Regions from separate parts of the Yersinia sp. SCPM-O-B-9106 (C-191) genome, predicted to be linked through region 4. Evidence: predicted binding sites of a transcription regulator. Region 4 holds the regulator's gene; each other region holds the start of a gene.

Region 1 (7,865 bases), 2.1 Mb from region 4:
CGAGCCAATGACCATGCGCCGTGACCTGATCGCCGCAGGGGTTGCCCCCTCTGATATCGTGTTGGATTATGCAGGTTTTCGCACGCTAGATTCTATTGTGCGCACTCGTAAGGTGTTTGATACTAATGATTTTATTATCATTACTCAGCGTTTCCATTGCGAGCGGGCATTATTTATTGCTCTGCATATGGGGATTCAAGCGCAGTGTTTTGCCGTGCCATCCCCCAAAAATATGCTCAATGTCCGGGTCCGCGAGATCTTTGCCCGCCTCGGCGCACTGTCTGATCTCTATGTTCTGAAACGTGAGCCGCGCTTCCTTGGGCCATTAATTCCTATCCCTGAGGTACACGTCATACCCGATGATGCACAAGGCTATCCGGCAGTATCGCCAGAACAGTTAGTTGAACTGGAACAACGGCTGGCAGAAGAAAAAGCGAAAAAAACTGCATCTACACCTACACCTACACCTACACCTGCACCTGCACCTGCACCTGCACCATGATTTTGAATTGGTTTTTACTCTTGCCCCGCTTTTGTTTTTGCTCTTGTTTTGCTTTTGCAGTTAAGCGCAATCAGAAATATTGCCGACAAAGATTGCAGGCCGAATGAGCCGCATGGATGCGGTGAAAGGGGCTGTCGAGCTGGAATGCGACAACACTGCGTAGCAGTTTTGAACAACGCTTGTGTTGGCCCGGAGGGTAGCCTCGAAGAGGCTATAGTCGGCCCCGGTTCGATTAGCATGCAAACTGCCGGAGGGTACTGCGAACAGCAGTAATATTTCGCGCCAGCGCGTAATTCCACAAGGGGGCCGCCACCCCCTTTGGCTGTTGGTTCACTCAAGGACAGGTGAGCCGTGAAGCACTGACAACCGAACCGGATCACTGAATATCTAACTTACTGAATTTGTGAACTCCTGAATCAACACCACTGGACTATAAAAAACTCCCCCTTTGCCCTAGAAATTCCCCCACATCGCTTTCAACCTCCCCCATTTCCTGCAATAACTGCAAGGTTTCCAGTGCTTCATCCTCATCCAGCCGACTCATGGCGAACCCCACATGCACCAAAACCCAATGACCGATTAATGCTGCACTGGCCTGCTCATCTGCGGCCACCAGCATAATATTCACCGAGCGACGTACACCGCAGACATCCACCCATGCCGTGCCCGGTTGAATGTCATCTAGCGCGACAACTTGCCCTGGGATCCCTATACACATAATCCGGCTCCTGCTGTATCACGGCATAAAAAAAGTAAATTCATTCCACCTCCAACCGCTTAATCATCACGCCATCATCAGCCGCGCCAATACGCAAATGACTGCCGCCACACAATGGACAGCGAGTCACTTTACTGCTGAGCAAATTAATGGATTGCTGACAGTCATGGCACCACACTTGTGATTGCTGCTGGCTAAGATGCAAAACGCAGCCTTCAGCCAAAGTGCCACGGCACACCAGCTCAAAGCAGAACTCCAATGCCTGCGGCTCGACACAAGAAAATGCGCCGGTTTCCAGCCACACCCCGGTAATTCTCTGCGCACCATGCAGCCGTGCCTGCTGTTCCATCATGGCAATAGCGTTTTGGCACAAGGTAATCTCATGCATGACTGTTCTCCCTGTGTGGATTTAACTTACAAAAATAATGCAAAGACGGTGCCAGTAATTCCGCGCTTTCTACTGAAACGACATTCAATTTAACAAACTGATAAATAATGATATTTACCAAAATCCCCTCGCAATAAATTCACTGGATGAATAATTACTGTCGAAGTGTCATCAAACAGCGGCAGTTTCGTCACTAATGTCGACACCGACCTGTGGCAATCCCCCTGTTTTTACTGCCTTTTAAATTCATCCCCTTTATCTGCAATCACCTTAATGCCCTACTGGCGGGGCTTCACCGCTCTTTTGTATTGGCCTCCGCCGGACTGGCACAGAATATGCTTTGTCGCTGGGAAATGATTTCTATCTGCCTGACTGTCACCAGATTTTTGTCCCGGAGGGTATGGCCATGAACCGCTTTGTGATTGCGGAGCCAAGGCTTTGTATTGGATGCAATACCTGTATGGCTGCTTGCAGCCAGGTGCATAAAGCCAAGGGTTTACAAGAACATCCCAGATTGACCGTGATGCGTAACGCCACGGTTACGACGCCAATTCTCTGTCGCCACTGCGAAGATGCATGGTGCGCACGAGTTTGTCCGGTCAATGCCATCACCCTGACCAATAACGCCGTCGAATTGGATGAAACCACCTGTATCGGCTGTAAGCTTTGCGGTATCGCCTGCCCATTTGGCGCTATCACCCCAGCGGGGAGTAAACCATTGGGGGTGCCAGAAACTTTCCCTGAATACATTCCGATGACCACGTTATCTGATGTGCCATTCAGCCCGGTCAATATGAATCCGTTCCTTGCCTGGAATGCCGGAGTTCGCACTGTCGCAGTGAAATGCGACTTATGTAGCTTCCAACCGCAGGGGCCGGAATGTGTACGGGTTTGTCCGACCAATGCCTTGATGTTGGTGAATGAACACAGCATTGAGCAGGCTAATCGCGCCAAGCACCTGGCCGCCGCCAGCGGATTTGCCAACGAGCTGCCCTTTATGGCCACGGACACCGCGTACGCCATCTCTCACGAGGAGCAGAAAAGATGATGAGTTCGCTTGAGCTATTATGGCTCTCCTTACTGCTGTATCTGGCTGGCGCATTGCTTTCTCTGCTTTTGGCACGGCGCGAAACACTGGCGATTTATGCCTCTGGGCTGGCGTCATTACTGGGTGGCGTTGTTGGTCTGTTGGCTGCTGCGCCCACACTGCTGGGGGGCGGGATAATCACTTTCATCACCGCCGGGCCATTCCCATTCGCGGCATTCAGTTTGCGCCTTGATCCATTAGCGGCATTTATGCTGATGGTCATCTCACTGTTGGTGGTGATAACCGCCCTCTATTCACTGGCCTATGTGCAGGAATACAAAGGGCGCGGGGCATGGGGAATGGGGGTCTTTATGAACTTATTCATCGCCTCAATGGTGGCGCTGGTGGTGGTGGATAACGCTTTCTACTTTATTATTTTCTTCGAAATGATGTCATTGGCATCTTACTTCCTGGTGATTTCCGATCAGGACGACGACGCCATCAGCGCGGGCTTGCTCTATTTTCTGATTGCCCACGCCGGTTCCGTGCTGATCATGATTGCTTTCTTCCTGTTGTACCGCCTGAGCGGCAGTCTGGAGTTTGCTGCTTTCCGTCAAGCTAACCCGCAGCCGATCATGGCCTCGGTTATCTTCTTGTTAGCTTTCTTCGGTTTTGGTGCCAAGGCCGGGATGCTGCCGCTCCATGGCTGGTTGCCACGGGCGCACCCTGCTGCCCCGTCCCATGCTTCAGCCCTGATGTCCGGTGTCATGGTTAAAATTGGTATCTTCGGCATCATCAAAGTGGGCATTGATTTGCTCGGCGCGAGCCAGCTTTGGTGGGGCGTGGTGGTCTTGGGCTTTGGCGCAGTCTCCTCCGTGCTCGGCGTGCTGTATGCGCTGGCGGAGCACGACATCAAACGCCTGCTGGCATACCACACCGTCGAGAACATCGGCATCATCCTGATGGGTGTTGGGGTCGGCATGATAGGGATTGCCAGCCATCAGCCAGTATTAGCCGCTCTTGGCTTACTTGGCGCACTTTACCATCTGCTTAATCACGCCGTCTTCAAAGGGCTGCTGTTCCTTGGGGCCGGTGCGGTCATTTATCGCTTACATACCAAAGACATGGAGAAGATGGGAGGCTTAGCCAGAATGATGCCTTATACCGCGCTGGCCTTTCTGGTGGGATGTATGGCGATTTCCGCCCTACCGCCATTCAATGGTTTTGTCAGTGAATGGTTTACTTATCAATCGCTGTTTACCATGACCAAAGATGGCGGCTTTATTATTCGCCTGGCCGGGCCGATTGCTATCGTGATGCTGGCAATCACCGGCGCACTGGCGGCGATGTGTTTTGTGAAAGTTTACGGCATTAGTTTCTGCGGGTTGCCGCGCACAGAAAAAGCAGCCCTCGCGCGGGAAGTCCCCTGGCCGATGACCGCAGCTATGCTGTTGTTGGCACTGCTGTGTTTGGTATTAGGGATAGGTGCCACCCACGTCGCACCGGTGATTGCCCGCATTGCCGCTAGCTTGATAACCGCCCCGCCAGTGCCTTCTTTGCAGGTCGCCCAAGGCGCGGTGTTATTCCCGCAACACAGTTCTCAGGCCATGCTGTCCACCCTGTATATTTTCTTCGGTTTACTGATATTGCCACTGGTGATTTTGTTAGTCGTCAGCCGCTACAAAGGCAGCCGTTTAGCATTTCGCCATGGCGGTGATCCTTGGGCTTGCGGCTATGCCTGGGAGCAGGCGATGACTGTCTCTGCCGGTGGTTTTACTCAACCTCTGCGAGCCATGTTTGCCCCACTCTATCGGCTGCGTAAAACACTCGATCCCGCGCCAATGATGCAACGCGCGCTGGAACATTCCGTCAGTGGCGCGGGCCGGGTGGAACCGGTCTGGGACGACAAAATTGTGGCTCCGCTTATCCGTTTGATCCAATGGCTCAGCCAACGAATTCAATGGCTGCAACAGGGCGATTTCCGCCTCTACTGTCTGTATGTGGTCGCCGCGTTGGTTACCCTGCTGATCATTGCGGCTATTTAAGGAGACGAGCAATGCCAACTATTGATATGCCCGCGGTCTCTATGATTGCTTTCGCCATCGTGCAAGCGCTGGTGATGCTAGCGCTGGCACCGCTGATGGCGGGGATCTCGCGCATGGTGAAAGCCCGGATGCACTCGCGCCGTGGGCCGGGCGTCCTGCAAGAATATCGAGATTTAGCCAAGCTGCTGAAACGCCAGGATGTAGCCCCCGCCAATGCTGGGATTATTTTCCGCCTGATGCCCTATGTACTGCTGGGCAGCATGTTGTTGATTGCCATGGCGCTGCCCATTTTCACTCTGGCCTCCCCCTTTGGGGTGGCGGGCGACCTGATAACCCTGTTGTATCTGTTCGCGTTGTTCCGCTTCTTCTTCTCACTGGCGGGTCTGGATAGCGGCAGCATCTTCGCCGGTATTGGTGCCAGTCGAGAGTTGACGCTGGGGGTGTTGGTCGAACCGACATTAATTCTGTCACTGCTGGTGGTCGGGTTAATTGCTGGTTCCACCAATATCGGCACCATCAGTACCGCCTTGTCTCAAGGGCACTGGCAATCACCGACGGCAACGGCTCTGGCGCTATTGGCCTGTGGTTTCGCGGTGTTTATCGAGATGGGCAAAATTCCGTTCGATGTCGCCGAAGCAGAACAAGAGCTACAAGAAGGGCCTCTGACTGAGTATTCCGGCGCGTCACTGGGCTTGGTCAAATGGGGCATTAGCTTAAAACAGGTGGTGGTAGCGCAGCTTTTCCTCGGCGTATTTATCCCCTTTGGCAAGCTGGCGGTACTGAGTGGGCCGGGCTTGCTATGGGCGCTGGTGGCCGGTGTTATCAAATTGGTGGTGCTGTTTGTACTGGCCTCCATCGTGGAAAACAGTATTGCCCGCGGGCGCTTCCTGTTGACCTCCCGTGTTACCTGGCTGGGGTTTGGCGTCGCCGCCCTGTCTCTGGTTTTCTATCTCACCGGCCTTTAAGGAGCTAATAAACCCATCATGGATAACATGGCTCTTATGGATTCAGTCCTTATAAACATCGCCCTTGCGACCATTCTGCTGCCGTTTGCCGGTGCCATCCTCACGGCCTGTTTACCACAACAATGGGCAAAATGGTCTTGCACTTTCTTTTCACTGCTGGCCACTCTCGGCACTGTGCTGCTGGCTTATGCCTATCTGAGTGGCGGCAAGATTGATGTCACTTTTGATCTGATTCATTACGGTGATATGGCGCTGTTCGGCCTGACCATCGACCGCATCAGCACCTTGATTGCTTTCGCCGTGGTGTTCCTCGGTTTGCTGGTTAGCATTTATTCCACTGGCTATCTGACATTAGGTAATCGCGAGCATCCTCACGAAGGCACCAACCGCTACTATGCGCTGTTATTAGTATTCATCGGCGCGATGGCTGGGCTGGTATTATCATCCACGATACTGGGTCAGTTGTTCTTCTTTGAAATTACTGGCGGCTGCTCGTGGGGATTGATTGGCTACTATCAAAGCCAGAAGTCACTGCGCTCAGCGCTAAAAGCTTTGCTGGTCACTCATGTGGCCGCTATCGGCCTGTATTTGGCGGCGGCAGTGCTGCTGGTCAATACGGGCACTTTTGCTTTAACCGCGCTAGCGCAACTGGATAACAACACCAAAATCATGGTGTTCGGTGGCATCCTGTTTGCCGCTTGGGGGAAATCCGCCCAACTGCCACTGCATATCTGGTTGCCAGATGCGATGGAAGCGCCGACCCCAGTCAGTTCCTATCTGCATGCCGCCTCGATGGTCAAAGTGGGCGTCTATATCTTCGCCCGTGCCATTTATTCTGCCGGTGACGTGCCGCAAATTATCGGCACCGTCGGCATGGTGATGGCGGTTATCACCCTAATTTATGGCTTCTTTATGTATCTGCCGCAAAAAGATATGAAGCGGCTGCTGGCCTACTCCACCATCACCCAGTTGTCTTATATTTTCTTCGCGCTGTCTCTGGCTATCTATGGGTCAAAACTGGCCTTTGATGGCGGCATTGCCTACATCTTCAACCACGCGTTTGCCAAGAGCTTATTCTTCCTGGTCGCCGGGGCGCTGAGCTACAGCTGCGGTACCCGCATGTTACCCAAACTCAAAGGCATCATGGGCAAAATGCCGCTATTGGGCGTTGGATTTTGTGTCGCCGCACTGGCTATCACCGGAGTGCCGCCGTTTAACGGTTTCTTCAGCAAATTCCCCATTTTCGCCGCCGGTTTCTCACTTTCTGGTGAACATTGGCTGCTAATACCGTTATTGGTGCTGGCCCTGATTGAATCAGTAGCGAGCTTCGGCTGGTTCCTCTACTGGTTCGGGCAAACCGTGCCCGGCAAACCATCAGAAGCCGTCGCCAGTGCCAAACCGCTGCCGTTGGCCATGCAGGGCGTGTTGGTGGTGCTGGTGATTATGTCTGTGTGCTCAAGCTTTATTGCCGTCGCCTGGCTCGGATAAGGGAGTAAAAAATGACCGGAACACTTCTTGTCAACAATATGGTCGTCAACAACCTAGCTGGCCTGCTGATCATTACCTCGCTACTGGTAATTATTGTCAAAAAGCCCGCCACCTCGGCGCTGTTTTATGCGCTGCAGTCACTGGTCTTGGTGCTGATTTTCCTGGTATTAGCCGAAACCTTGCACGCCCACGAGCTGTATATGTGGTCGCTGACCGCCTTTATCACCAAGGTGATCTTGGTGCCGTGGATTATGTACCGCGCTTTTCGCCAGATGGAAGACCCCAAAGCCGACGGCGGTGTGATAGGGACGGCCAGTCTAATATTTATCGCCGCCATTATCATTTTACTGAGCTACTTCGTGGTCGAGCCGGTGCAATTGCCGATGGTCAGCGCCCTGAAACCGGCGCTGGCGGTGTCACTGGGGCACTTCCTGATTGGCCTGCTGTGTATCGTCACCCAGCGCAATATCCTGAAAAATATCTTCGGCTACTGCCTGATGGAAAATGGCGCTCACCTGATGTTGGCGTTACTGGCTTTCCGCGCACCGGAGTTGGTCGAGATTGGTATTGCTACCGATGCCATCTTCGCGGTGATTGTGATGACGTTAATGGCGCGCAAAATTTACCGCACACTGCACACGCTGGATGTTAAACAACTGACAGCGCTAAAGGGGTAATGAAATGAGTCATACTGACCTGCTGCTGTTACTGCTGGCGATACCTCTGATAACC
Region 2 (7,865 bases), 1.7 Mb from region 4:
GGGCCATAAAGGCGATTCGTGCTGATGGCACCTATGATGCCATTCAGAAAAAGTATTTTAGTTTCGATATTTACGGCGAGTGATTTTTTGCCATAACTGTGACGAGCACCGGGCAATGGCACCCATGCCCGGTTGCCGTTGGTTAGCCTCGGGAGGTCAATAATGGTCACAGACTATTTGCCGTTACTGGCACAAGGGGCGGGGTTATCACTGTGCGTGATGCTGCTATCACTGGCTGTCGCACTCACACTCGGCCTGATCAATGCGGTTATCAAGCTGTTTGGCCCGCGCTGGTTACGTTGGATATCAACAGGTTACACCACCTTAGTGCGCGGCATTCCTGAACTGGTGATTATGCTGCTGCTATTTTTTGGTGGCGAAATGCTGGTGAATGGTTTTCTCGGCCTGTTGGGCTTGGGGCCGGTTCGCTTCAATACTTTTATTTCCGGTGTACTGGCCATAGGCATTGTCTTTGGTGCGTATTACACGGAAACCTTCCGTGGTGCTTTTCAAACAGTCGATCGTGGTCAGTTGGAAGCCGCAATGGCTTACGGCATGCGCCCCAGTCAGGTGTTCCGGCGCATTATGCTGCCGCAAATGCTCAGTTTTGCCATTCCCGGCATCAATAATAACTGGCTCGGTCTGATGAAAGCTTCGGCCTTGATATCCATTCTGGGATTGGAAGATATGGTGTGGCTGGCCGAGCAGGCAGGGCGCGCGACACAAAAACCTTTCCTGTTTTACTTCCTGGTGGCGATGATTTACATGGCCATTACTGCGTTGTCCAGTTGGGGCTTTAGTCTGTTGGCGCGGCGTTATGCGCTGTCGACTTCAACTGCGGCGAGGGCGCGCTGATGAATCTGCAAACCATATTGGAAGCAGTCCCGACATTTCTCTACAGCGACGGCTCTGATACCACGGGTCTGGCGATGACGGCCAAACTGTTTTTACTCTCGGTGTTTCCTGGCTTATTACTGGCGCTAGTGATGGCGGTCGGGCAAGCATTTGGCCCACGCCCGCTGGCTTGGCTTATCCGCAGTGTGACTTATTTCTTTCGTAGCACGCCGCTCTATCTGCAACTCATGCTTATCTACTATGGTCTGTCGCAGTTTGATATTGTGCAGTTGGGTTGGCAGGACGACCAACCTTTCTGGCTGCTATTTCGGGATGCCACTTTCTGCGCCACACTGGCCTTGGTGCTCAATACCAGTGCTTATGTCGCGGAATTATTGGCCGGCATGATGGTGACTTTTCCACGTCAGGAGTGGGTGGCTGGCGAAGCGTTCGGTATGAGTCAGTGGCAAATCATTCGCCGATTAGTGTTACCGGCGACATTACGCCGTGGTATTCCGGCGTTGAATAACGAAATGGTGTTCTTGCTGCATGCCACCTCTCTGGCCAGCACCGTCACCTTGCTCGATATCACTGGCGTGGCACGGGCTTTCTATGCCACCACTTATTCGCCATTTATTCCGTTTTTAATGGCGGCGGCGCTTTATTTGCTGTGTACCTTTATCTTGATTTTCTTGTTTTCGCGCGCGGAACGGCGCTGGCTAGCCTTTGCCCGCCATGATTGAGTCCGGCGGGCAAACCAGCTTTAAGCATTTTTAACCGTGTTAAGCGCGTTTGATAGCTTGTAACTCAGTGATGGTGACGATTTTATCGACGCGGAATTTTTTGCTGGTTAGCCAAGTGTCGGCCAATAGTCGGTAATGCTCCATGTTGCGGCACCCAATGCGCACCAAAAAATCAAAGCTACCGCCGACCAACCAGCAATCCAGCACTTCGGGCGTTTTACGCACTTCTTGCTCGAAAGCCGCCTGTGAGTGTCCGTGGTCGGCCAAGGCAATTTGTGCTTGGATAACAAAGGCATGCTCAGGTTCTGGCAGCTCAATAATCGCGCTGTAGCCACGGATAATACCGGCGCGCTCGAGCAGCCGAACCCGCTCCAGACAGGGGCGGGCGGTCAAATTGACCTGCTCGGATAGCTTCTGATAAGAGATACGGCCATCCTGGCTGAGGATTTCAAGGATTTTTTTGTCAATTCGGTCAAGCCGGGGTTTCTTTTCCACAGATAGGACGTCCAATGAAAATCAATAACCATAAGTTACCTGAACATGCCCTGAGTGGGCAGCGTCAATTAACCAGTTTTCATTTCGGCCAGCCGGGTGTGGGCGAGAAAATCTACTTACAGGCTGGCCTACATGCCGATGAACTGCCCGGAATGTTGGTATTACATTATCTTAAAAGATTACTGAGTCAGGCGGAACGGCGCGGAGAAATTCAGAGTGAAATAATTATTGTGCCAATCGCTAACCCGGTTGGTATGGCGCAAGTACTGCTAAACAGTGGAATAGGCCGCTTTGATTTGGTCAGTGGCCGCAATTTTAATCGTGATTTTCCCAATCTGGCTCAGTTAGTCCATCAGCAATTGGGCGCGGGCGTATTAAGCGAAAAAGAGAATTTGTGGCAACCAATTCGCCGTGCCATGGTAGCGGCATTGCAAGATTTACCGGCACGGAGTGAAGTGGATGCCTTGCGCCAACACTTGCTGATGCTGGCCTGCGATGCCGATCTGGTGCTGGACTTGCACTGCGACGACCATGCTATTTTGCATCTGTACGCAGATCCGGCTTGGCGAGAATCAGTGGGTATTCTCGCGCGTTTTTTGCATATCGACACTGTGTTACTTTCACAAGACAGCGGCGGCGGTTCTTTTGATGAGGCCTGCGGCTTGCCGTGGCACCGCTTGACGGCACATTATCCTGACCTGGCTCCAGCTTGTATGGCGGTGACTGTTGAATTGCGCGGACAGCAAGATGTCAGTCACTCGCTGGCCAGTGCTGATGCCGAACGTATTTATCAATATTTACAACATCGTGGTGCGATTGTCGGCGAACAGCCTGAAATTCCACAGCGTGAGGTGGTAATGCTGCCGTTTTCTGCGGGAGAGATAGTTAATGCCCCAGCCAGTGGTTTGCTGTTGTTATTGCGTCAGCCGGGTGAATGGGTGGCTAAGGATGAAGTGGTCGCTGAAATCATTGACCCAATAACGGATACAGTTAAAGCGGTGCGGGCCAAAGCGGGCGGGATTATCTATGCCAGCAGGCGCGCCCCCTTTGTGACGTTGGGCGCTGAAGTGATGAAAATTGCCGGAAAAACCCCCTACGCAGGCGGTGGGGGGTTAGCATCCTAAAGGTTAAAGACTTAACTCACGTAGCAGTGAAAATGCGTGTTGGGTCTGCTCTTCACTGACCACAAAAGCGCGTAACTGATGCTGGCTGTCTGTTGCGCGCGCAGTTATTCCTTGTGGCGTGAGATTTATTTCCCAGTTAAGGTCACGTCGGTGGGTTTCACCCGCGAAATATAACGGCAAATCTGGTGTTTTGACTTTAACCAGCATCGCTGGCAGCGTAAGGCAATGTGCGCCGCCTAATAGATTTTTCGCCAGAGTCATGGCACCCATCAATATGGGCTGCAAAAAAGGCATCACTTTCCCATCAATCTCAGCACAATCGCCAATAGCAAAGATATTAGGATCCGTGGTTTGCAACTGTTGGTTAACCTTGATACCACGTCCTATATCAAGCCCGGCCGCCGCCGCGACAGCGGTTTCCGGCTGTAATCCCATTGCCGCAATAACAGCATCAACACTATAGCTATGGCCGGAATGGAGTACGACGCGTAATCCATCCGCCACTTTTTCAATGCTGTTCAGCTGATTATTAAAGGCGAGGGTAATGCCCATCTGACTGAAGCTATGCTGCAAGCGGCTGCTAATTTCCACTGGCAAGACCGAGGCCAGCAAACTGTGGGCTTTATCCACCAAAATGACGCGTTTACCCGCGCGGTGTAAGTCCATCGCCAGCTCCGCGCCGATTAAACCGCCGCCTAATACCAAGATACGGCGGGCTTTTTGGAGTAACTCTTGATGCAATCGGTACTCATTTTGGCTGTTAAATGTGCATATCAACTCATTACCCGCGATTGGTGGCAGCATTGCCGTAGCCCCGGTTGCCAATACCAGCTTGTGATATTGAAATACCTGATGGCCACATAAAATTTGCTTTTCCTGTCGCTGAATGGCAGTGACTCGAGTCTCGGTGTGCAAGGTCAGGTTATTCTCTTGCGCAAATTGTTCAGCGGACATGCGAGTCAGGTCGTCAGCACTTTGCTGATGACTAAAGACATGACTCAAATCCGGTTTGTTATAATCAACGCCACTATCAGCGGCGATCATATTGATTGCTATCTGTGAGTCGAGTTTGCGGATGTTTTTTACCACCTGGCGAGCAGCAAACCCTGAACCGACAATCACAATATTCTCTACCATGGCCGCCTCCTTTAGAGTGGATCAAAAACAGATTTGCCCAACCCACATTCTGGGCAGAGGAAGAAATCCGGCACATCATCCCAGCAGGTTCCCGGTTTAACATCTTGAAGCGGCTCACCCAGTGCGGGGTCATATATCCACTGGCACACACTGCATTGCATTGAAATACCCAGATCCAGAGGTGCAACAGATGTACTTTCTGTATTAATGGAACGACTTCCCGTATTAATGGATGGAGTTTCGACATCAAGCAATGTGCTGTTATTCAACGGATGTAAGGCCCATTCGCGGGCAATCTTGCGCCCATGTTCGCGGCATTCGTCCAACCCATCATTGTCCGGTCGCCATTTCATTTTTAGTGAGAGCGAAATATCAAATCCGGCATCCATCAGGCGAGTTTGAATCCGGTCAACCGCGCCGCCCGTCCAACCAAAACTGCCAAAAGCCGCCGCTTTTTTATTACGGAATCGCAGTCCGGCCAGTTCTTCAAGCATGCCGGCAATTTTGGGCATCATCACATTGTTCATGGTTGAGGAGCCGACTAACACACCTTTAGAGCGGAATACCTGTGTCAGTATTTCATTCTTATCATGGCGAGCAATATTGTAGATTTTCACAGCAACAGCGGGGTCGGTTTCATGAATCCCCTGAGCAATAGCGTCGGCCATCATCCGGGTATTGTTTGACATGGTGTCATAGAAAATGGTGATACGGTCTTCTTGATAATCAGCTGCCCACTCCAGGTATTTGGCGACAATTTGGGTGGGATTATCCCGCCACACCACACCATGAGAGGTGGCAATCATGGATACCGGCAGGTTGAAGCCAAGGATTTCATTGATCTTGGGTGTGACTAACCGGCTGAAAGGCGTCAAAATATTGGCATAATAGCGGGCGCATTGCTCATACAGTTCAATTTGGTCCACTTCATCATTGAACAAATGCTCGTCACAATAGTGCTGGCCAAAAGCATCATTACTAAACAGCACTGCATCGCCAGTGATGTAAGTCATCATGCTGTCAGGCCAGTGCAACATAGGTGTTTCAACAAAAATCAGTTGTTTACCATTACCGATATCCAGTGTGTCACCCGTTTTGACCGTGATGAAATTCCATTCAGGATGATGATGATGCCCATTAATAGAATCGATAGCATTTGTGGTGCAATAAATCGGAATGTGGGGGATACGCGCCATTAACTCGGTTAATGCACCGGCGTGGTCTTCTTCTGCATGGTTAATAATAATGTAATCAAGCGCATGCAGATCGATTTCCCGCTCTAAGTTAGCCACAAAATCGCGGCCAAATTTCTGGTCGACGGTATCAATCAGCACGTTTTTTCCTTCGCGGATCAAATAGCTGTTGTAGCTCGTGCCTTTAAGGGTTTTATATTCGGTACCATGAAAATCACGCACTTCCCAATCACGCTGCCCAACCCATTTAATATTATTTTTAACCTGAATGGCCATGAACCGTTCCTTACTAAAGTGAATGAAGAACCTCACTATAAATAGCAAAGAGCGTGCCAGTGTTTATCCAATTGATTTTATTGATTTAAAATTTAACGTTTGTCATTTGGACACTATCGGATTATTGTCATAAAGACTAATACAGTGTCGGAATGACAATACATGAGTTTATCCATTCAATCGCTCGCTCAAATAGCCATTGAGCTACAAAGCGGTTTATCTGGGCAGGATCGTTTTCAAAAATTAATCAGCAGCTTAAGGCAATTATTACAATGTGATGCTTCGGCGCTGTTGCGTTATGAACATCAATTGTTTCGCCCACTAGCGATTGATGGCCTATCACCCGATGTGTTGGGAAGACGTTTTTCGCTGTCATCTCATCCTCGGCTAGAAGCTATTGCTCGCGCCGGTAATGTGGTGCGTTTCCCCACGGACAGCCACCTTCCTGACCCTTACGACGGCTTGATCCCTGGCCATGATGAACTTAAAGTTCATGCCTGCATTGGTTTACCTTTATTTGCTGATCAAGAACTTATCGGTGCGTTGACTTTCGATAGTATGAATCCTGCTCAATTTGACAGATTTAGTGATGAAGAGCTGAAACTGATTGGAGTATTGGCCTCCTCAGCACTGAATAATGCGCTGTTAGTGGATGTTTTAGAAAAACAAGCTGTGCCCACAGTCAGCTCTTTAAATATCCACAAGCAGATAGTTCAACATTCAGAAGATGAGATGATTGGCCTTTCGCCGTTGATACTGCAACTTAAGCATGAAATCGAAGTCGTTGCCGGATCAGAATTGAATGTGTTGATCACCGGCGAAACCGGGGTAGGGAAAGAACTGGTTGCCAAGGCAATTCACCATTTATCCCCCAGAGCGACCAACGCGCTTATCTATTTAAACTGCGCGGCATTACCGGAAAATGTGGCCGAGAGTGAATTGTTTGGTCATGTTAAGGGCGCTTTTACCGGTGCGATACATGACAGAACCGGCAAATTTGAAATTGCTGATAATGGAACCCTTTTTCTGGACGAAATTGGCGAACTTTCTTTGGTGCTTCAGGCCAAATTGCTGCGTGTTATCCAATATGGTGACTTACAAAGAGTGGGTGATGACAGCACCAAGCGGGTCAATGTGCGTATTATTGCAGCCACTAACTGTGACCTGAAACAAGCTGTCATCGAAGGGCGTTTTCGCGTTGATTTGTTCCACCGCCTCAGTGTATTCCCGTTACATGTTCCGCCACTGAGAGAAAGAAAAGGGGATATCATTCTACTGGCGGGATTTTTTGTTGAGCGAATAAGAAAGAAGTTAGCCATCAAGCAATTAGGTATTCCGCCAGCGACATTGGCTATGCTTGAAAATTACCGTTGGCCGGGGAATGTCCGTGAGCTGGAACATGCTATTTACCGCGCGGCGGTATTAGCTCGCGCCTCACAACATCCGGCAGAGTCATACTTTTTATATCCTGACTTATTTAATATTGTCGCGTCAGCAGCGCCGAGTATTTCACACGAGATATTTAGCGATGATAAAAATATAGCCCCGCAAAATTTACAATCTGCCACCCGTGATTTTCAGCGGCAATTAATAACTAAGGTGCTAAAAGAAAAGGGGATGAATTGGTCGGCTTGTGCTCGCGCTCTTGAGCTTGATACCGGCAACCTGCACCGTCTTGCCAAGCGGCTGGGCATCAAACGTTCTGGCTAAATAACCGCCCTAAAACCCGGTGAGAATAGGGCGTTAGGGCGATGTTATTGATTAAGAAAAGTCAGTTATAAGTGGTCAAAATCGGAAGCATCATGACGTTCAGCTAACTGTTCTTCTGCTGCACCCCAGGTTTTATTGACGATACGGCCGCGCTGTACCGCAGGGCGCTTGGCAATAGTTTCAGTCCAACGTATTAGGTGGGGATAGGATTTCACATCTAGGAATTCACCCGCCTCATATTGCAAACCCAACACCAAATTGCCATACCACGGCCAGATAGCAATATCCGCAATAGAATACTCATCACCGGCGATATATTCATGAGTCGCGAGCTGTGTATTGAGCAAATCGAG
Region 3 (7,865 bases), 460 kb from region 4:
AGCATGGGGGTGCAGGATTTCAATAAGGAAGTTCAACGGTTGGTTAACCGTGAGCAAGATGAAGACTTTATCTTCGCGCTGATTGCTCGCGCTAAAGCTCTCGGTTTTAACTCAACCAATATTGATTTGATTTATGGTTTGCCAAAACAGACGCCAGAAAGCTTTGCGTTTACCCTCAAGCGGGTGGCTGAACTTAGCCCCGACCGCCTGAGTGTCTTCAATTATGCCCATCTGCCGAGCTTGTTTGCCGCACAGCGCAAAATTAAAGATGCTGATTTACCCACCGCCGAGCAGCGGCTGGATATCTTGCAGCATACCATCAGTTTCTTAACCGAATCCGGCTATCAGTTTATCGGGATGGATCACTTCGCCCGGCCCGATGATGAGTTAGCCGTTGCCCAGCGGGAAGGGAAATTACATCGTAATTTCCAAGGTTATACCACCCAAGGTGAGAGTGATTTACTCGGATTGGGGGTTTCTGCCATCAGTATGTTAGGTGACAGTTACGCGCAAAACGAAAAAGATTTGAAGACTTACTATGCCGTTGTCGAGCAACGAGGCAATGCATTGTGGCGCGGTCTGACCATGACTGAAGATGATTGCTTGCGCCGTGACGTGATTAAAACGCTAATTTGTAATTTCCAAATCAGTTATCAGCCAATTGAACAGCATTATGGTATTCGTTTTGCTGATTATTTTGCTGAAGATTTCGAATTACTCGCCCCCTTTGAACAAGACGGGCTGGTGGAGCGGGATGATAATGGCATTCGTGTGACACCGCGCGGGCGCTTACTCATTCGTAATATTTGTATGTGCTTTGATATCTATTTACGCAAACAAGCGCGTCGGCAACAGTTTTCCCGAGTGATCTGATGATGTCACCCTCAGTGATGAGGGTGACTTTCAAATAAAATTTATTCCATTCCTAACTCTTTCAACTTACGCGTTAACGTATTACGGCCCCAGCCCAACAGGCGCGCAGCTTCCTGTTTATGCCCTTGAGTGTGACGTAGTGCCGTGGTTAACAACGTGCGCTCCATTTCTGGCTGTGCTTCTGACAACAAATCCTGATGACCAGAACGTAATGCGCGATCAGCCCATTGCGCCAGCAGTGTTGACCAATTGTCCGGTGTGCGTTGACCAGAAGCATCCGGGGTGCTGGTTTCAAATAGCTCGGAAGGTAAATCCTGCACCAGCACTTCTTGCCCAGCCGCCATCACCGTCAGCCAACGACAGGTATTTTCCAGTTGGCGAACGTTACCCTGCCAGGGGAGGCGAGTTAGCGCGACTTCAGTTTCAGGATGCAGAATCTTGGCTTCCACCCCAAGCTCTTTAGCGGCCACTTGCAAGAAGTAGCGTGCCAGGCGCGGAATATCTTCACGGCGCTCACGCAGCGGCGGTAAATGCACTCGAATCACATTCAGACGATGGAATAAATCCTCACGGAATTTCCCTTCCTGAACCCGCAGCTCCAGATTTTGATGGGTCGCGGCAATGATGCGCACATCCACTTTGACCGGCGCGTAACCGCCAACCCGATAAAACTGGCCATCAGCCAAAACGCGCAATAGGCGAGTTTGCACATCCAGCGGCATATCACCGATTTCATCTAAAAACAGTGTGCCGCCATCAGCTTGTTCAAAACGGCCCTGGCGCACCTGATTAGCGCCGGTAAAGGCCCCTTTTTCGTGGCCAAACAGCTCGGACTCAATTAAGTCTTTCGGGATCGCCGCCATATTCAGCGCGATGAAAGGCGCTTTAGCCCGAGGGCTATGGCGATGTAGTGCATGGGCCACTAACTCTTTACCGGTTCCCGATTCGCCGTTAATCAGCACGCTGATAGAGGAGCGGGATAAGCGCCCAATGATGCGGAAAACGTCCTGCATCGCCGGCGCTTCACCAATGATATCTGCGGTTGGGCCGCTTGCAGGCTGGCTACGGGGCGGTTGTTGCTGTTCTTGATAATGGCTAATCGCCCGTTCAACCAGCGCGACAGCTTCATCAATATCAAAGGGCTTGGGCAGGTAATCAAAAGCCCCTTGCTGATAGGCGCTGACTGCCGCATCTAAATCAGAATGTGCCGTCATTATGATGACCGGGAGCATTGGGTGGCGCTGTTTAATTTGTTTCAGCAGTGCCAATCCATCCATGCCGGGCATACGAATATCTGATAACAACACGTCCGGAGTTTGTGTCGCCAATGCATCCAACACCTGATTACCGGAATCAAATGTTACACAGTTCAGACCCGCTCCAGTCAGTGCGCGCTCAAGCACCCAGCGGATGGAGCTATCGTCATCGACGATCCAGACTATCCCTCGTTGCATAGAAACCTCACTGGCGAATAGGCAGGTAAACCGAGAATTCGGTGTGTCCCGGCCAACTGTTAAATTCAATTTTACCCGAATGTTGGTCAATTAGACTGCGGGCAATCGACAGGCCAAGGCCGGTTCCTCCCTCGCGGCCACTGACCATCGGGTAGAAGACGGTATCTTGTAATTGCGTTGGTACACCTGGGCCATCATCTTCAATATCAATTCGCGCGGCCAAGCGATAGCGCACACCGTGCAGTGTTATCTGAAATGCAGTGCGAGTGCGCAGTGTAATGGTACCGCCAGCTTCACCTAAAGCTTGTAATGCATTGCGGGTGATATTCAGTAGCACTTGTTCAATTTGGTCGGGATCATGCGCCAGCTCCGGTAAACTGGGGTCATAGTCACGGATTAACGTCACGTTATCCGGCTTTTCCAGTGATACGAGTTGGCAAACCCGTTCAGCAACCTGATGGATGCTTTGTGTCACATGTTGACCGGGCCGCTGAGGGCCTAATAAGCGGTCAACCAGATTGCGTAAGCGATCCGCTTGCTCAATGATGACTTTGGTGTATTCCAGCAACGCCGGATCGGGCAGAGCTTTTGACAATAACTGCGCCGCACCGCGCAAGCCACCCAGTGGATTTTTAATCTCGTGTGCCAACCCACGAACCAAATCGCGTGCAGCGATTTGTTGTGCATGCTGTAGTTGCTCTTGGCTTAGCCGACGTTGGTTATCCATCGGTGCCATTTCCAGCAATATAAAACCTTCCGGTAATGACTGCGCGGTCAGCGATAAAATATGCGCACGGCCATCAACCACTAATGTCACTTCATTATCGGTAAAACCTTGCCCCGTATGTAGGCTTTCCCGCATCAAGTCGATATTGAGGGAAAAATAGCCTAATAAATCTGGCAAAGGTGTACCAAAAAGTTTACGGGAGCTTTGCGCCAGAAGTTGCTGGGCAGCGGGATTGGCATAATGGATAGCCAAATCATCATCTAATAGCAGGATGCTATTAATGAGAGAATTAAGGATCTGCCCAGCATCGGGCAGCGTGCCTGTTGCCATTACGCAGACTCCTAACCCGTCATACTTCAAGCCGCATGTGCGTTGGCTGCGTTCAATCACCCGAATCACTTACCTATGTAAGCTCATCAGGACTCTCTTGCTTGCCGCCTTCTTGCAACTCGAATTATTTTGGGTTGTATTTTACTCCAGTTCAGTCACCACTGAGCCAGAGGTATGAAAACGAAAAGTGGAGAAAAAAGCCCATTATGAAATGGGCCAAAAGTTTCCACGGCAACAACCCTTCATCTTTCAAGTTGTAGGTGTGTTGGCTGCTCTCACTCACCCGAATCACTTACTGGTGTAAGCTCATCGGAATTTATTCGCTTGCCGTCTTCCTACACCTTGAAATCTATTGGGTAAAACAATTAAACGCTGTAGTACAGTTCGAACTCAACTGGGTGCGGAGTCATACGAACGCGGTCCATTTCTTCTTTACGCAGTTCGATGTAAGCATCGATAGCGTCGTCAGTGAACACGCCACCACGGGTCAAGAACTCGCGGTCTTCGTTCAGTGCAGCCATTGCTTCGTCCAGTGAGCCTGCTACTTTTGGAATTTCAGCTTCTTCTTCCGGTGGCAAGTCATACAGGTTTTTGTCCATCGCATCACCAGGGTGAATTTTGTTGATGATGCCATCAAGGCCAGCCATCAGCAGCGCTGCGAAGCACAGGTACGGGTTAGCCGCTGGGTCTGGGAAACGCGCTTCAATACGACGCGCTTTCGGGCTGGCAACCACAGGGATACGGATAGAAGCTGAACGGTTACGGGCAGAGTATGCCAGCATTACCGGTGCTTCGTAGCCTGGGACCAAACGCTTGTAGGAGTTTGTCGTTGGGTTAGCCAAGGCATTAATTGCTTTTGCGTGCTTGATGATACCGCCGATATAGAACAGCGCCATTTCAGACAGGCCCGCGTATTTGTCACCTGCGAACAAGTTAGTGCCGTTCTTGGACAAAGACATATGGCAGTGCATGCCGGAACCGTTATCACCGAACATAGGTTTTGGCATGAAAGTCGCGGTTTTACCAAACGCGTGTGCCACGTTGTGCACAACGTATTTGTAAATCTGAATTTCGTCAGCTTTCTTGGTCATGGTATTGAAGCGAGTAGCCACTTCGTTTTGACCGGCTGTTGCCACTTCATGGTGGTGCGCTTCAACAACCAGGCCCATTTCTTCCATGGTCAAACACATGGTAGAACGCAAATCCTGTGAAGAATCGACCGGAGGGACAGGGAAGTAACCGCCTTTTACTGCTGGACGATGGCCTTTGTTGCCGCCTTCGTATTTGGTGCTGGAGTTCCATGCGCCTTCGATATCATCGATAGCGACGTGGGAACCACGGATGCTGCTACCAAAACGAACGTCATCGAACAGGAAGAATTCTGGCTCAGGCCCAAACAACACGGTATCCGCGATACCCGAAGATTTCAGGAATTCTTCTGCGCGTTTGGAGATAGAACGCGGGTCGCGGTCATAACCTTGCAGGGTGCCTGGCTCGAGAATGTCACAACGGATAATCAGTGTGGAATCTTCGAAGAACGGGTCCATAACAGCGGTGCTGGCGTCTGGCATCAGTACCATGTCGGATTCGTTAATGCCTTTCCAGCCACCAATCGAGGAGCCATCAAACATTTTGCCTTCTTCGAAGAAGTCAGCGTTGACCTGATGAGCTGGAATAGTGATGTGCTGTTCTTTCCCTTTAGTATCGGTGAAGCGCAAATCAACAAATTTCACTTCGTGCTCATTCAGCATCGTCAAAACATGTTCAGCGGACATACTTATATCTCCTGGATTTGTCATAGTCGTCGTCGTGGAACGATTACCGTTAGGGTGTTCAGTTATCTTTTTATGCAGGCTAACGTCCATGCTGATTTTTCATGACCGTTATTCATGCTAAAATACATTGCGAAATCTATGCCAACTTTCCAAACCCCCCGTTTATGCCATATCATAGGGGTCTGCTGATATTCAGTATGCACCAGGATAGTTATATTGCACTATTTTGGTGCTTCATTTGCGCCATTGGGCACCGTATTGGTGCAAAAGTGGGCCGAGAGGCTGTTTTTGCACCGTGAAAGGGATCACAAACACACCGTCGTTAGGTTGTTTATAAGAGAAGTTTGTGATCTTGTTTAGTCCCTCGCCTAATACGTGTACAATAGCGCGCTATTTCTAAATGCCTGAGGCAAAAAAGCTGTGATCGAGAATCTGCGTAACATCGCCATTATTGCGCACGTTGACCATGGGAAAACTACCCTGGTTGATAAGTTGCTACAACAATCTGGTACTTTCGGTGAACGTACTGAAGCAACTGAACGTGTAATGGACTCCAACGATTTGGAGAAAGAGCGTGGGATAACTATCCTCGCAAAAAATACTGCCATTAAATGGAAAGACTACCGCATCAACATCGTGGATACTCCAGGACACGCCGATTTCGGTGGTGAAGTTGAGCGCGTAATGTCTATGGTTGACTCTGTGCTGTTGGTCGTCGACGCAATGGATGGCCCGATGCCGCAGACCCGTTTCGTGACCAAAAAAGCTTTTGCTAATGGTCTGAAACCAATCGTGGTAATCAACAAAGTTGACCGTCCTGGCGCGCGTCCTGACTGGGTTGTGGATCAGGTGTTTGACCTGTTCGTCAACCTGGATGCAACTGACGAACAACTGGACTTCCCTATCATTTATGCATCTGCATTGATGGGTATCGCGGGTGAAGACCACAATGATATGGCGGCAGACATGACTCCGTTGTATCAAGCTATCGTTGACCATGTATCTGCGCCACAAGTTGAGCTTGAAGCGCCGTTCCAGATGCAGATCTCTCAGCTGGATTACAACAACTATGTTGGTGTTATCGGCATCGGTCGTATCAAACGCGGTAAAGTTAAGCCAAACCAGCAAGTCACTATCATTGATAGCGAAGGCAAGACGCGTAACGGTAAAGTCGGTAAAGTTCTGACTCACATGGGTCTGGAGCGTATCGAAGCTACCGAGGCTGAAGCTGGCGACATCGTGGCTATCACCGGTCTGGGTGAGTTGAACATCTCCGACACTATCTGTGACGTTAATGCTGTTGAAGCATTGCCAGCACTGTCTGTTGATGAACCAACCGTTACCATGTATTTCTGCGTTAACACCTCTCCGTTCTGTGGTAAAGAAGGTAAGTACGTGACTTCACGTCAAATTCTTGACCGCCTGAACAAAGAGCTGATTCATAACGTAGCATTGCGTGTTGAAGAAACTGAAGATTCTGATGCGTTCCGCGTATCTGGCCGTGGTGAACTTCACCTGTCGGTTCTGATCGAAAACATGCGTCGCGAAGGTTTCGAACTGGCTGTATCTCGTCCTAAAGTTATCAACCGTGTTATCGACGGCCGCAATCAAGAACCATTTGAAAGCGTAACTTTGGATATCGAAGAACAGCACCAGGGCTCAGTGATGCAAGCCATGGGTGAACGTAAAGGCGATGTGAAGGACATGGTTCCGGACGGCAAAGGTCGTATTCGTCTGGATTATATGATCCCAAGCCGTGGCCTGATTGGCTTCCGTACTGAATTCATGACCATGACTTCAGGTACTGGCCTGCTGTACTCCACATTCAGTCATTATGATGATGTGCGTCCAGGCGAGATCGGCCAACGTCAAAACGGCGTACTGATTTCTAATGGTCAGGGTAAAGCTGTTGCGTTTGCATTGTTCAAACTGCAAGACCGCGGCAAACTGTTCATCGGTCACGGTACAGAAGTGTATGAAGGCCAAATCATCGGTATTCACTCACGTTCTAACGACCTGACTGTAAACTGTTTGACGGGTAAGCAGTTGACCAACATGCGTGCATCGGGTACTGACGAAGCAACCACTCTGGTTCCTTTCCTGAAGAAAACTCTGGAACAGGCTCTGGAATTCATTGATGACGATGAATTGGTTGAAGTTACCCCGCAATCGATCCGTATCCGTAAGCGTCATTTAACGGAAAACGATCGTAAGCGTGCAGGTCGTGGTCCTAAAGAAGGTTAATTCTTCTTAGTTCTACTGATACTTAGGGCGCGAAAAGCGCCCTGAGTTCTCATCTTTCAAGCCGCAGATGTGTTGGCTGCTTTCGTTCACCCGAATCACTTACTCGAGTAAGCTCATCGGGTCTCTCTCTTTTGCCGCCTTCCTGCAACTTGAAATCTGTTTGTTATAATTACCTCCGGTAAAAATATTATTTTTCCTGACTGACCCCTCCTTTTTGCCACTCTCTCTATTCAGTTTTCTTTTTTCCCGTTACAGTAAAACTCACCATCTAATTGGGAGAGCGCCATGCTGTATATCTTTGATCTAGGGAATGTGATTGTTGATATCGACTTCAAACGTGTGTTGGGCGTCTGGAGTAAATTAAGCAGTGTCCCGTTGGCGACACTGAGCGAGCGCTTTACGATGGGAGAGGTCTTCCAGCAGCATGAGCGCGGTGAAATCAGCGATGAGGATTTTGCCCGC
Region 4 (7,865 bases):
GCAGAACCACAGGCAAGTTATCGACGCAGTAGAAACCCATATCTTCCAATGCGCGCAAAGCAACAGACTTCCCTGAACCGGAACGGCCGCTGACAATCATCAGCACCATGTGAGTGACTCCCTCTATAGAACCCTATATTCCCGGCCACACAAGCCGGGCATAGCGAATAAAACGGATGTTTCCCAGTGAATTACGCTGTTTCTGGCGGTAATTCAGTCATGATTTGATAAAGCTCATCATCACTTTGCGCCGCCCGTAAACGACGACACACTGTTTTATCAGCTAATCGTTTGGCTACTAAAGACAAAGTGTGTAAGTGAGTTTTACATTGATCTGCTGGAACCAACAAGGCAAATAATAGATCAACCGGTTGATTATCAATAGCATCGAAAGCAATAGGTTGGTCCAAGCGGATAAATACACCTACAGCGCGCAGTGTATCTTCCTCCAGCTTGCCATGAGGTATCGCGATGCCACTACCAATGCCTGTACTGCCCATGCGTTCGCGGGTTAACACAGCATCGAAAACGATCTGTGACGGCAGGTTCAGCTGTTTGGCAGCTAACTCGCTGATAATTTCCAAAGCCCGTTTTTTACTTGAGCAATGTACGGAGCTTTTGGTGCACTCGATATTTAATACCGAGCTTAATTGCAATGCTGGATCGTTGATCATCTCATCTTTCACTTAAGCGCTGTTTTACGCCTGATGCCAGCGGAATATTCTTCTCTGCTGGCATCAGGTTGTGTAGCGAGTGTAGAACCTTTGCTGTGTACCGTCATACTTCAAGCTGCATGTGCTTTCCTGCAATTCGAATTATTTAAGGTAGATAACAGCAACAAGGGCCCCTAATGTTGTTTTAGCTTATCTTTATGTTTGTTCAACTGGCGAGCCAGTTTATCAACCAAAATATCAATTGCGGCGTACATATCCTCCTGCTCTGAGCTTGCGTGCAACTCACCCCCATTCACATGCACCGTTGCTTCTGCAATTTGTTTTACTTTTTCGACACTTAAAACCACATACACTTGGTTAATGCGATCAAAATATTGCTCTAGTTTGGCAAATTTAGTGGTAACAAACTCGCGTAATGCTTCGGTTATTTCGACATGATGTCCGGTAATATTGAGTTGCATAGTGTCTTCCTTCTCAGTTCAGGTCAAACCAACTGTTTACGCTGGTTTGACGGCGGGATGGATAACGACTCTCGGTACTTCGCGACAGTACGCCGCGCCACCATAATGCCTTGTTCGCATAATAGCGTGGTCAGCTTACTGTCACTCAGTGGTTTGGCAGGATTTTCTGCCGCAACCAATTTTTTCACCAGTGCACGGATTGCAGTGGAAGAAGCTTCCCCCCCGCTTTCGGTATTGACGTGACTGGAGAAGAAATACTTCAGCTCGAAAATACCCCGAGGACTGTGCAGGAATTTCTGCGTGGTCACACGGGAAATTGTCGACTCATGCATATCCACGGCTTGGGCAATGTCTGCCAGTACCATGGGTTTCATAAATTCAGGCCCATTCTCAAAAAAGGCCACTTGCTGCTCTACGATGCAGCGCGCCACTTTTAACAGCGTCTCATTGCGGCTTTCAAGGCTTTTTATCAACCATTTTGCTTCTTGCAGATTGCTACGGATAAACTGCCCATCACTGTCATTACGGGTGCTGCTGCCCATTGCCGCATACTGTTGGTTGATTTTCAGGCGTGGAATGCTATCGGCATTCAGCTCTACCGTCCAGTGTCCTTTGTCTTTACGCACCAGAACGTCCGGTATGACATACTCAGATTCCCCGGTATTGATGGACTGGCCAGGGCGCGGGTCCAGTGATTGAATCAGAGCAATGGCTTCTTTTAGTGTATCTTCTTTTAGCCGACTTAAACGGATCATCGTGCGGAAATCATGGTTGCCTAGCAAATCCAGATAATCACTAATAACCAAGCGCGCTTCGGCCAGATAAGGCGTGTCTTTAGCATATTGCGACAACTGCACCAATAGGCATTCCCGCAAGTTTCGCGCCGCGACACCAATGGGATCAAAGTGTTGTATCCGCTTAAGCACCGCCTCAACTTCATCCAACCCGACGTTTTCATCTCCCATACTTTCCAGAATGTCTTCCAGTGGCACAGTAAGATAACCGGTTTCATCAACCGCATCGACGATAGAAGTCGCAATCGCAGCATCAGTTTCAGAAAAGGGGGTCAAGTCCACTTGCCACATTAAATAGTCTTGTAGCGTTTGGGTGGTTTCCCCTTGATAGACCGGTAGCTCGTCGTCACTGTAATCATTACCCATACCGGATGGTGTGCCTGCGGTGTAAATTTCATCCCAGGTCGCATCCAGTGGTAACTCTTCCGGCATATCTTTTTGTTCCAGCGCTTCGCGGGTATCAAGCGCTTCACTGTCTACCGTTTCTTTTGCATCTATCTCTTCGTGAAGATCGGTTTGCTCAAGCAGGGGGTTACTCTCCAGCGCTAACTGAATCTCCTGCTGGAGCTCTAGCGTAGAAAGCTGCAACAGGCGAATAGCCTGCTGTAGCTGCGGAGTCATTGCCAGTTGTTGGCTGAACTTGAGTTGCAAACCTTGCTTCATAATGCAGTATCAATTTTCCTGGTGGCTAACAAAATCATCAACAGCGTTTCAGAATGAGAAAATTAAAGACGGAACTCTTCACCCAAATAAACACGTTTAACTTGTTCGTCAGCCAAAATTTCCTGTGGTGTTCCGTGAGCGATTAAACGCCCTTGGCTTACAATATAAGCCCGCTCACAAACGTCGAGTGTCTCGCGCACGTTATGGTCGGTAATCAGGACACCGAGGCCACTGTCGCGCAGGTGCTCAATTATTTTTTTGATATCAATAACAGAAATCGGGTCAACCCCAGCAAACGGCTCATCCAGCAGAATAAATTTAGGATTAGCTGCCAGCGCACGGGCGATTTCAACCCGGCGACGTTCACCGCCAGAAAGTGATTGGCCCAGACTGTCACGTAAATGAGTAATATGGAACTCTTCCATTAACTCATCAGCCCGCTCCTGGCGTTGTTCAGAGGAGAGGTCTTTACGGATTTCCAGCACCGCCATTAGATTATTAAAGACACTCAGGCGGCGGAAGATTGAAGCTTCTTGCGGTAAGTAGCCAATTCCGCGCAGGGCGCGTTCATGCAAAGGCAAAAGGCTGATATCTTCGTCATCAATCACAATACGCCCGGCGTCACGCTGAACAATGCCGACGACCATATAAAAAGTGGTGGTTTTACCGGCACCGTTCGGCCCAAGTAAACCGACAATCTCACCGGACTTTACTTTCAAGCTGACGTCTTCGACCACTTTACGGCCTTTGTATGCCTTAGCCAGTTTTTCTGCGATTAATGTTGCCATAAATGATTAGTTACTCTTCTTTTGGCCTGAAGCTGCTGGCCCTTTATCTTGTAATTGGGACGGTAATAGCACGGTGGTGACGCGCTTGCCTTTATCACTGAAGGCTTCCATCTGCTGTTTTTTCACCAAATAAGTGATGCGATCACCTTTGATATTGCTATCAAGCTGCTCCAGATAGGCATCACCGGTCAACACGACAAAATCGTTAGCGACTTCGTAACGCAGTTTCTGTCCATGGCCTTTCACGGGCTTACCACTGTCTTGCATCTGATAGAAAGTGACCGGATTACCAAAACCTTCAATGACCATTTTGCTCTGATCACCACCCGGGCGGGTAACCACCACTTTATCAGCCTTAATCTCAATGGTGCCTTGCTTGATAATCACATTATCAGTAAATGTGATGGTATTCGCCGCCATATCTAGTGCTTGTTTAGCTGAGTCAACCTTGACGGGCTGGTCAGTATCACCCGTTAAAGCCAATGCTGGCAGGCTGGCGGCCAAAAGTGAGCTGGCAAGCAAAAAATGACGAATTTTATTTTTGGATTTCATAAGAGGTTTTAACCTTTTCAATCAGCTCGGCGGTTTTATCCCGCAAGTTGCCACGCATTTTCATGCCGTTAGAGGTAAATCCAACACCAAAGAGGGTCACTTCATCATCAGAGGAGACATCCTGAGTGATCAAATTAACTTGGGCGTTATCAGTTTTAATTTTTTGTAACTGTGCGTCTGGGGTTAGGCTATCAACCTCAACATGACCATACAAATAAAGCATCTTATCATTGGTCAGCTTGGCACGGTCCGCACGTACTGACCACGTGGCGACGGCATTCTCATCAAACATTGTCATCACTGGCCGGGTAAACCAGGTCAGCTCTTGTTCGCTGAAATTCTGGACTTCTTCCGCCACCAGTTTATAACTCAACTGCCCAACTGGATTAAAAACCACGGTAACAGTATGTTGGCTTTGCGATGAGGGTTCCTGATCATTCGCCACATTTTGTCTACCTTGTTGATTAAAACCGGAGAAATTCCAGCCAATCAAAGCTAAGGCAATCAGTGCTAAGGATATTGTTATCCATAGTCTTGTTTTACTCATATCGACAATCCTTTAGCACCTTCGAGTTTACCTTGGGCTAATAATATCAAATCACATAACTCGCGTACTGCACCGCGCCCGCCCTTGATTTGCGTGACATAATCCGCTTTGGGAATGAGTAATGGATGGGCATCCGCCACGGCGACAGATAAGCCCACTTGCGCCATTACGGGCCAATCAATCAAATCATCACCAATATAAGCAACGTGCTCAGGCAGACATTTTAATGCGGCCAATAACTCATTATAGGCAACCAGCTTATCAGATTGCCCTTGATAAAGGTGGGTAATGCCTAAGGTGTTGGCACGGTCTTCCAGTAATTTAGCATTGCGGCCAGTGATAATTGCCACCTCAATACCCGAGGTTATCAGGCAGCGGATACCATAGCCATCCCGCACATTGAAAGCTTTCAGCTCTTCGCCCTGATTACCCATGTAAATCAGGCCATCGGACATGACACCATCAACATCACAGATCAATAAGCGAATGTTGGCTGCACGTTCCATAACGTTGCTAGCGACTGGGCCATAGCATGTGTCCAGATATACTGTGCTATCCATAATTTACCTTTTATTAAACAACACCGGCTCTCAGCATGTCATGCATATGCACCACACCCAGTAATTGGTCACCATCGGCCACTAATACCGCAGTAATATGACGTGATTCCATCAGGTTGAGCACATCTACTGCCAACAGGTTTGGACGCACCCGAATACCGCCTTTGGTCATCACATCCGCGATTTTCGCGTTATTTAAGTCAATGCCCATATCGAATACCCGGCGCAAATCCCCATCGGTAAAGATACCTTTAATCATCATCAAATCGTCACAGATTACGGTTAAACCCAGATTTTTCCGAGTAATCTCCAGTAATGCATCGCGTAATGAAGCATCAGGGCTGACGTGAGGAATCTCCGCACCGGTGTGCATAATATCGCTGATCCGCAATAATAATTTGCGCCCTAGTGCGCCGCCCGGATGGGAGAGAGCAAAATCTTCCTGAGTGAAGCCCCGCGCCTGCAGCAAAGCCACCGCGAGGGCATCACCCATCACTAATGTGGCGGTGGTGCTGGTGGTCGGAGCCAGCCCCAGTGGGCAAGCTTCTTGCGGCACCTTGATACACAAGTGAATGTCAGCCGCTTTGCCCATGGTGCTTTCTGGGTTGCTGCTCATGCAAATAAGCTGGATTTTCTGGCGTTTGAGGACGGGGATCAACGCCAGAATTTCGTTGGACTCCCCTGAGTTGGAGATGGCGAGCACGATATCTTGCGGCGTGATCATCCCCAAATCGCCATGACTGGCCTCGCCGGGATGGACAAAAAATGATGGGGTGCCGGTGCTGGCGAAAGTCGCAGCAATTTTGCACCCAATATGGCCAGATTTACCCATCCCCATAACGACCACTTTACCGTGGCAGTTAAATATGGCCTCGCAAGCTCGGGAAAAATCGTCATTAATGTATTGATCGAGTTGCGCCAATCCTTCGCGCTCAATCTGTAATACTTGTTTACCCGCCTGTTGAAAATCAACTTTTGGCTGCAAATCAGAAAAAGACATTCTTGGTTCCCGCTCAATGTTGGTAGGCAATATGGGTTAGGCCGCAGTCAAGGGCAGCCAAAATAGCACCGCCAGGTACGCGATAAACCCGCATAATAACAGAGCGCCCGCCATATGGCCGATTCGATGTTTACGCCCCAGACAAAGCACAGTAAATATCACACTAACAGCGAGCATGACCCAATAATCTCGCTGAAAAGCCTCGGGGTTGATATCACCCGGAGACAGCAATGCGGGAACGCCTAACACAATGACAATATTAAAGATATTTGAACCGATGATGTTGCCAACCGCCATATCATTTTCACCTTTTAACGCGCCGGCGATAAAGGTGGCCAGTTCAGGTAAGCTGGTGCCAATGGCAATGACGGTTAGCCCGATAACTAACTCACTAACACCGGCGACTCTGGCGATGACCGTGGCATTGTCGATAATCATTTTGGCTGACAGTGGCAAAATAATGAATGCCAGCACCAGCCATAATAATGCGACAGTATTACTGCTGTCTTGTGGTAGCTCAGCCAATTGCTCGCGGGTGAGAATATCATTTCCTTGCGAATGGGCCAGGCGTGCGATTTTTAGTATCAGAATAATAAAAGCCACGGCTGCCAATAGCAAAATAACACCATCTCCCCGGCTAAGGTGATTATCAGCCAGTAGGAAACCACATAATACCGTTACGACTAACATCAAGGGCAATTCGCGGCGTACAATCTCTGAGCGCACGGTCAGCGGGCGTATTAGGGCGGCACCGCCCACTATCAGCAATAAATTGGTAATATTGGAGCCCAATACGTTCCCGACGGCCATATCTGTTTGGTTATTTAGAGCCGCGGTTACTGATACAATCAGTTCCGGCAGCGAAGTGCCAATGCCGACAATGGTCATCCCAATAATGAGTGGCGGGATACCGAAAGAGCGGGATAACACGGCAGCGCCATAAACTAATCTATCGGCACCGTACACCAATAGAACCAAGCCAATGATTAATAGTGTTATCGCAAGAAACATGCAGAGTCCTTTTTTCGATATAATCCTGAACCATTGGCAGAAGTTGGCTGTCGGTAAATGTGAGTCGATAGGCAACAATGACTAAAAATACATTTTTTACGTTTTTTTTACTTACCCCCTAATTTTGACTGTGAGTGCCAGAAAAGTAAAACGTATGGCAACTTTGGCTACGAAAAAACGTCAATAAGTTGCCAGAATACTTCTCAATTGCGCTCGCTAGCGCCATTTGCTGTAACATTGGCGGTATACTCGTCAGACTTCAAGCTGCGTGTGCGTTGGCTGCTTTCGTTCACCCCAGTCACTTACTTGTGTAAGCTCCTGGGGATTTACTCAGGTTGCCGCCTGCCTGCAACTCGAATTATTTAGAGTATAAATGAGTCATAAAAGGCCTAAGGGACGAATGATAATGAACCAATTGGCGTCGAATTTGATAGAGATCCGTGGGATGAGTTTTACCCGTGGTGAGCGCCCGATATTCGCCGATATCAACATGACAGTCCCGCGCGGCAAGGTTACGGCGATTATGGGGCCTTCGGGGATTGGTAAAACCACTCTGTTGCGCTTGATTGGCGGGCAACTGGCACCCGATACCGGTGAAATCTGGTTTGATGGTGATAATATTCCGGCTCTTTCTCGTCAGCGTTTGTATGATGTGCGCAAGAAAATGAGCATGTTGTTTCAATCGGGTGCGTTATTCACCGATTTAACAGTATTTGAGAATGTGGCTTTCCCATTACGTGAACATAGCCGTTTACCTGAAGAACTGCTGCATAGCACGGTGATGATGAAGTTAGAGGCCGTAGGGTTGCGTGGTG

The links. The regulator sigma-54, encoded in region 4, starts transcription at its own class of promoters, with help from an activator protein. The targets are predictions, from matches to a motif close to GTTGGCACANNTTTCGCTNT.
Region 1: hypA (hydrogenase maturation nickel metallochaperone HypA) is a predicted target of sigma-54. The motif match lies at 1,645-1,664, and genes of this name have one in related genera.
Region 2: norV (anaerobic nitric oxide reductase flavorubredoxin) is a predicted target of sigma-54. The motif match lies at 5,844-5,863, and genes of this name have one in related genera.
Region 3: glnA (glutamate--ammonia ligase) is a predicted target of sigma-54. The motif match lies at 5,286-5,305, and genes of this name have one in related genera.

The regions. Positions count from the first base shown of each region.
Region 1 covers NZ_CP110791.1:1,592,677-1,600,541, reverse strand. The annotation lists gene sanA (outer membrane permeability protein SanA) at 1-502, shown strand, start outside; gene OP863_RS07340 (HypC/HybG/HupF family hydrogenase formation chaperone) at 933-1,220, opposite strand; gene hypA (hydrogenase maturation nickel metallochaperone HypA) at 1,261-1,608, opposite strand; gene OP863_RS07330 (4Fe-4S dicluster domain-containing protein) at 2,015-2,656, shown strand; gene hyfB (hydrogenase 4 subunit B) at 2,653-4,680, shown strand; gene OP863_RS07320 (respiratory chain complex I subunit 1 family protein) at 4,692-5,645, shown strand; gene OP863_RS07315 (hydrogenase 4 subunit D) at 5,664-7,133, shown strand; gene hyfE (hydrogenase 4 membrane subunit) at 7,145-7,810, shown strand; gene OP863_RS07305 (hydrogenase 4 subunit F) at 7,815-7,865, shown strand, end outside.
Region 2 covers NZ_CP110791.1:2,202,027-2,209,891, reverse strand. The annotation lists gene OP863_RS10135 (ABC transporter substrate-binding protein) at 1-83, shown strand, start outside; gene OP863_RS10130 (ABC transporter permease) at 163-855, shown strand; gene OP863_RS10125 (ABC transporter permease) at 855-1,577, shown strand; gene OP863_RS10120 (Lrp/AsnC family transcriptional regulator) at 1,617-2,072, opposite strand; gene OP863_RS10115 (succinylglutamate desuccinylase/aspartoacylase family protein) at 2,087-3,196, shown strand; gene norW (NADH:flavorubredoxin reductase NorW) at 3,200-4,333, opposite strand; gene norV (anaerobic nitric oxide reductase flavorubredoxin) at 4,345-5,802, opposite strand; gene norR (nitric oxide reductase transcriptional regulator NorR) at 5,965-7,512, shown strand; gene yghU (glutathione-dependent disulfide-bond oxidoreductase) at 7,578-7,865, opposite strand, start outside.
Region 3 covers NZ_CP110791.1:4,335,372-4,343,236, reverse strand. The annotation lists gene hemN (oxygen-independent coproporphyrinogen III oxidase) at 1-873, shown strand, start outside; gene glnG (nitrogen regulation protein NR(I)) at 915-2,327, opposite strand; gene glnL (nitrogen regulation protein NR(II)) at 2,335-3,384, opposite strand; gene glnA (glutamate--ammonia ligase) at 3,750-5,159, opposite strand; gene typA (ribosome-dependent GTPase TypA) at 5,580-7,403, shown strand; gene yihX (glucose-1-phosphatase) at 7,689-7,865, shown strand, end outside.
Region 4 covers NZ_CP110791.1:3,877,745-3,885,609, reverse strand. The annotation lists gene rapZ (RNase adapter RapZ) at 1-109, opposite strand, end outside; gene ptsN (PTS IIA-like nitrogen regulatory protein PtsN) at 192-674, opposite strand; gene hpf (ribosome hibernation promoting factor) at 848-1,135, opposite strand; gene rpoN (RNA polymerase factor sigma-54) at 1,159-2,592, opposite strand; gene lptB (LPS export ABC transporter ATP-binding protein) at 2,655-3,380, opposite strand; gene lptA (lipopolysaccharide ABC transporter substrate-binding protein LptA) at 3,387-3,932, opposite strand; gene lptC (LPS export ABC transporter periplasmic protein LptC) at 3,916-4,479, opposite strand; gene kdsC (3-deoxy-manno-octulosonate-8-phosphatase KdsC) at 4,476-5,039, opposite strand; gene kdsD (arabinose-5-phosphate isomerase KdsD) at 5,053-6,039, opposite strand; gene OP863_RS17550 (calcium/sodium antiporter) at 6,076-7,050, opposite strand; gene mlaF (phospholipid ABC transporter ATP-binding protein MlaF) at 7,457-7,865, shown strand, end outside.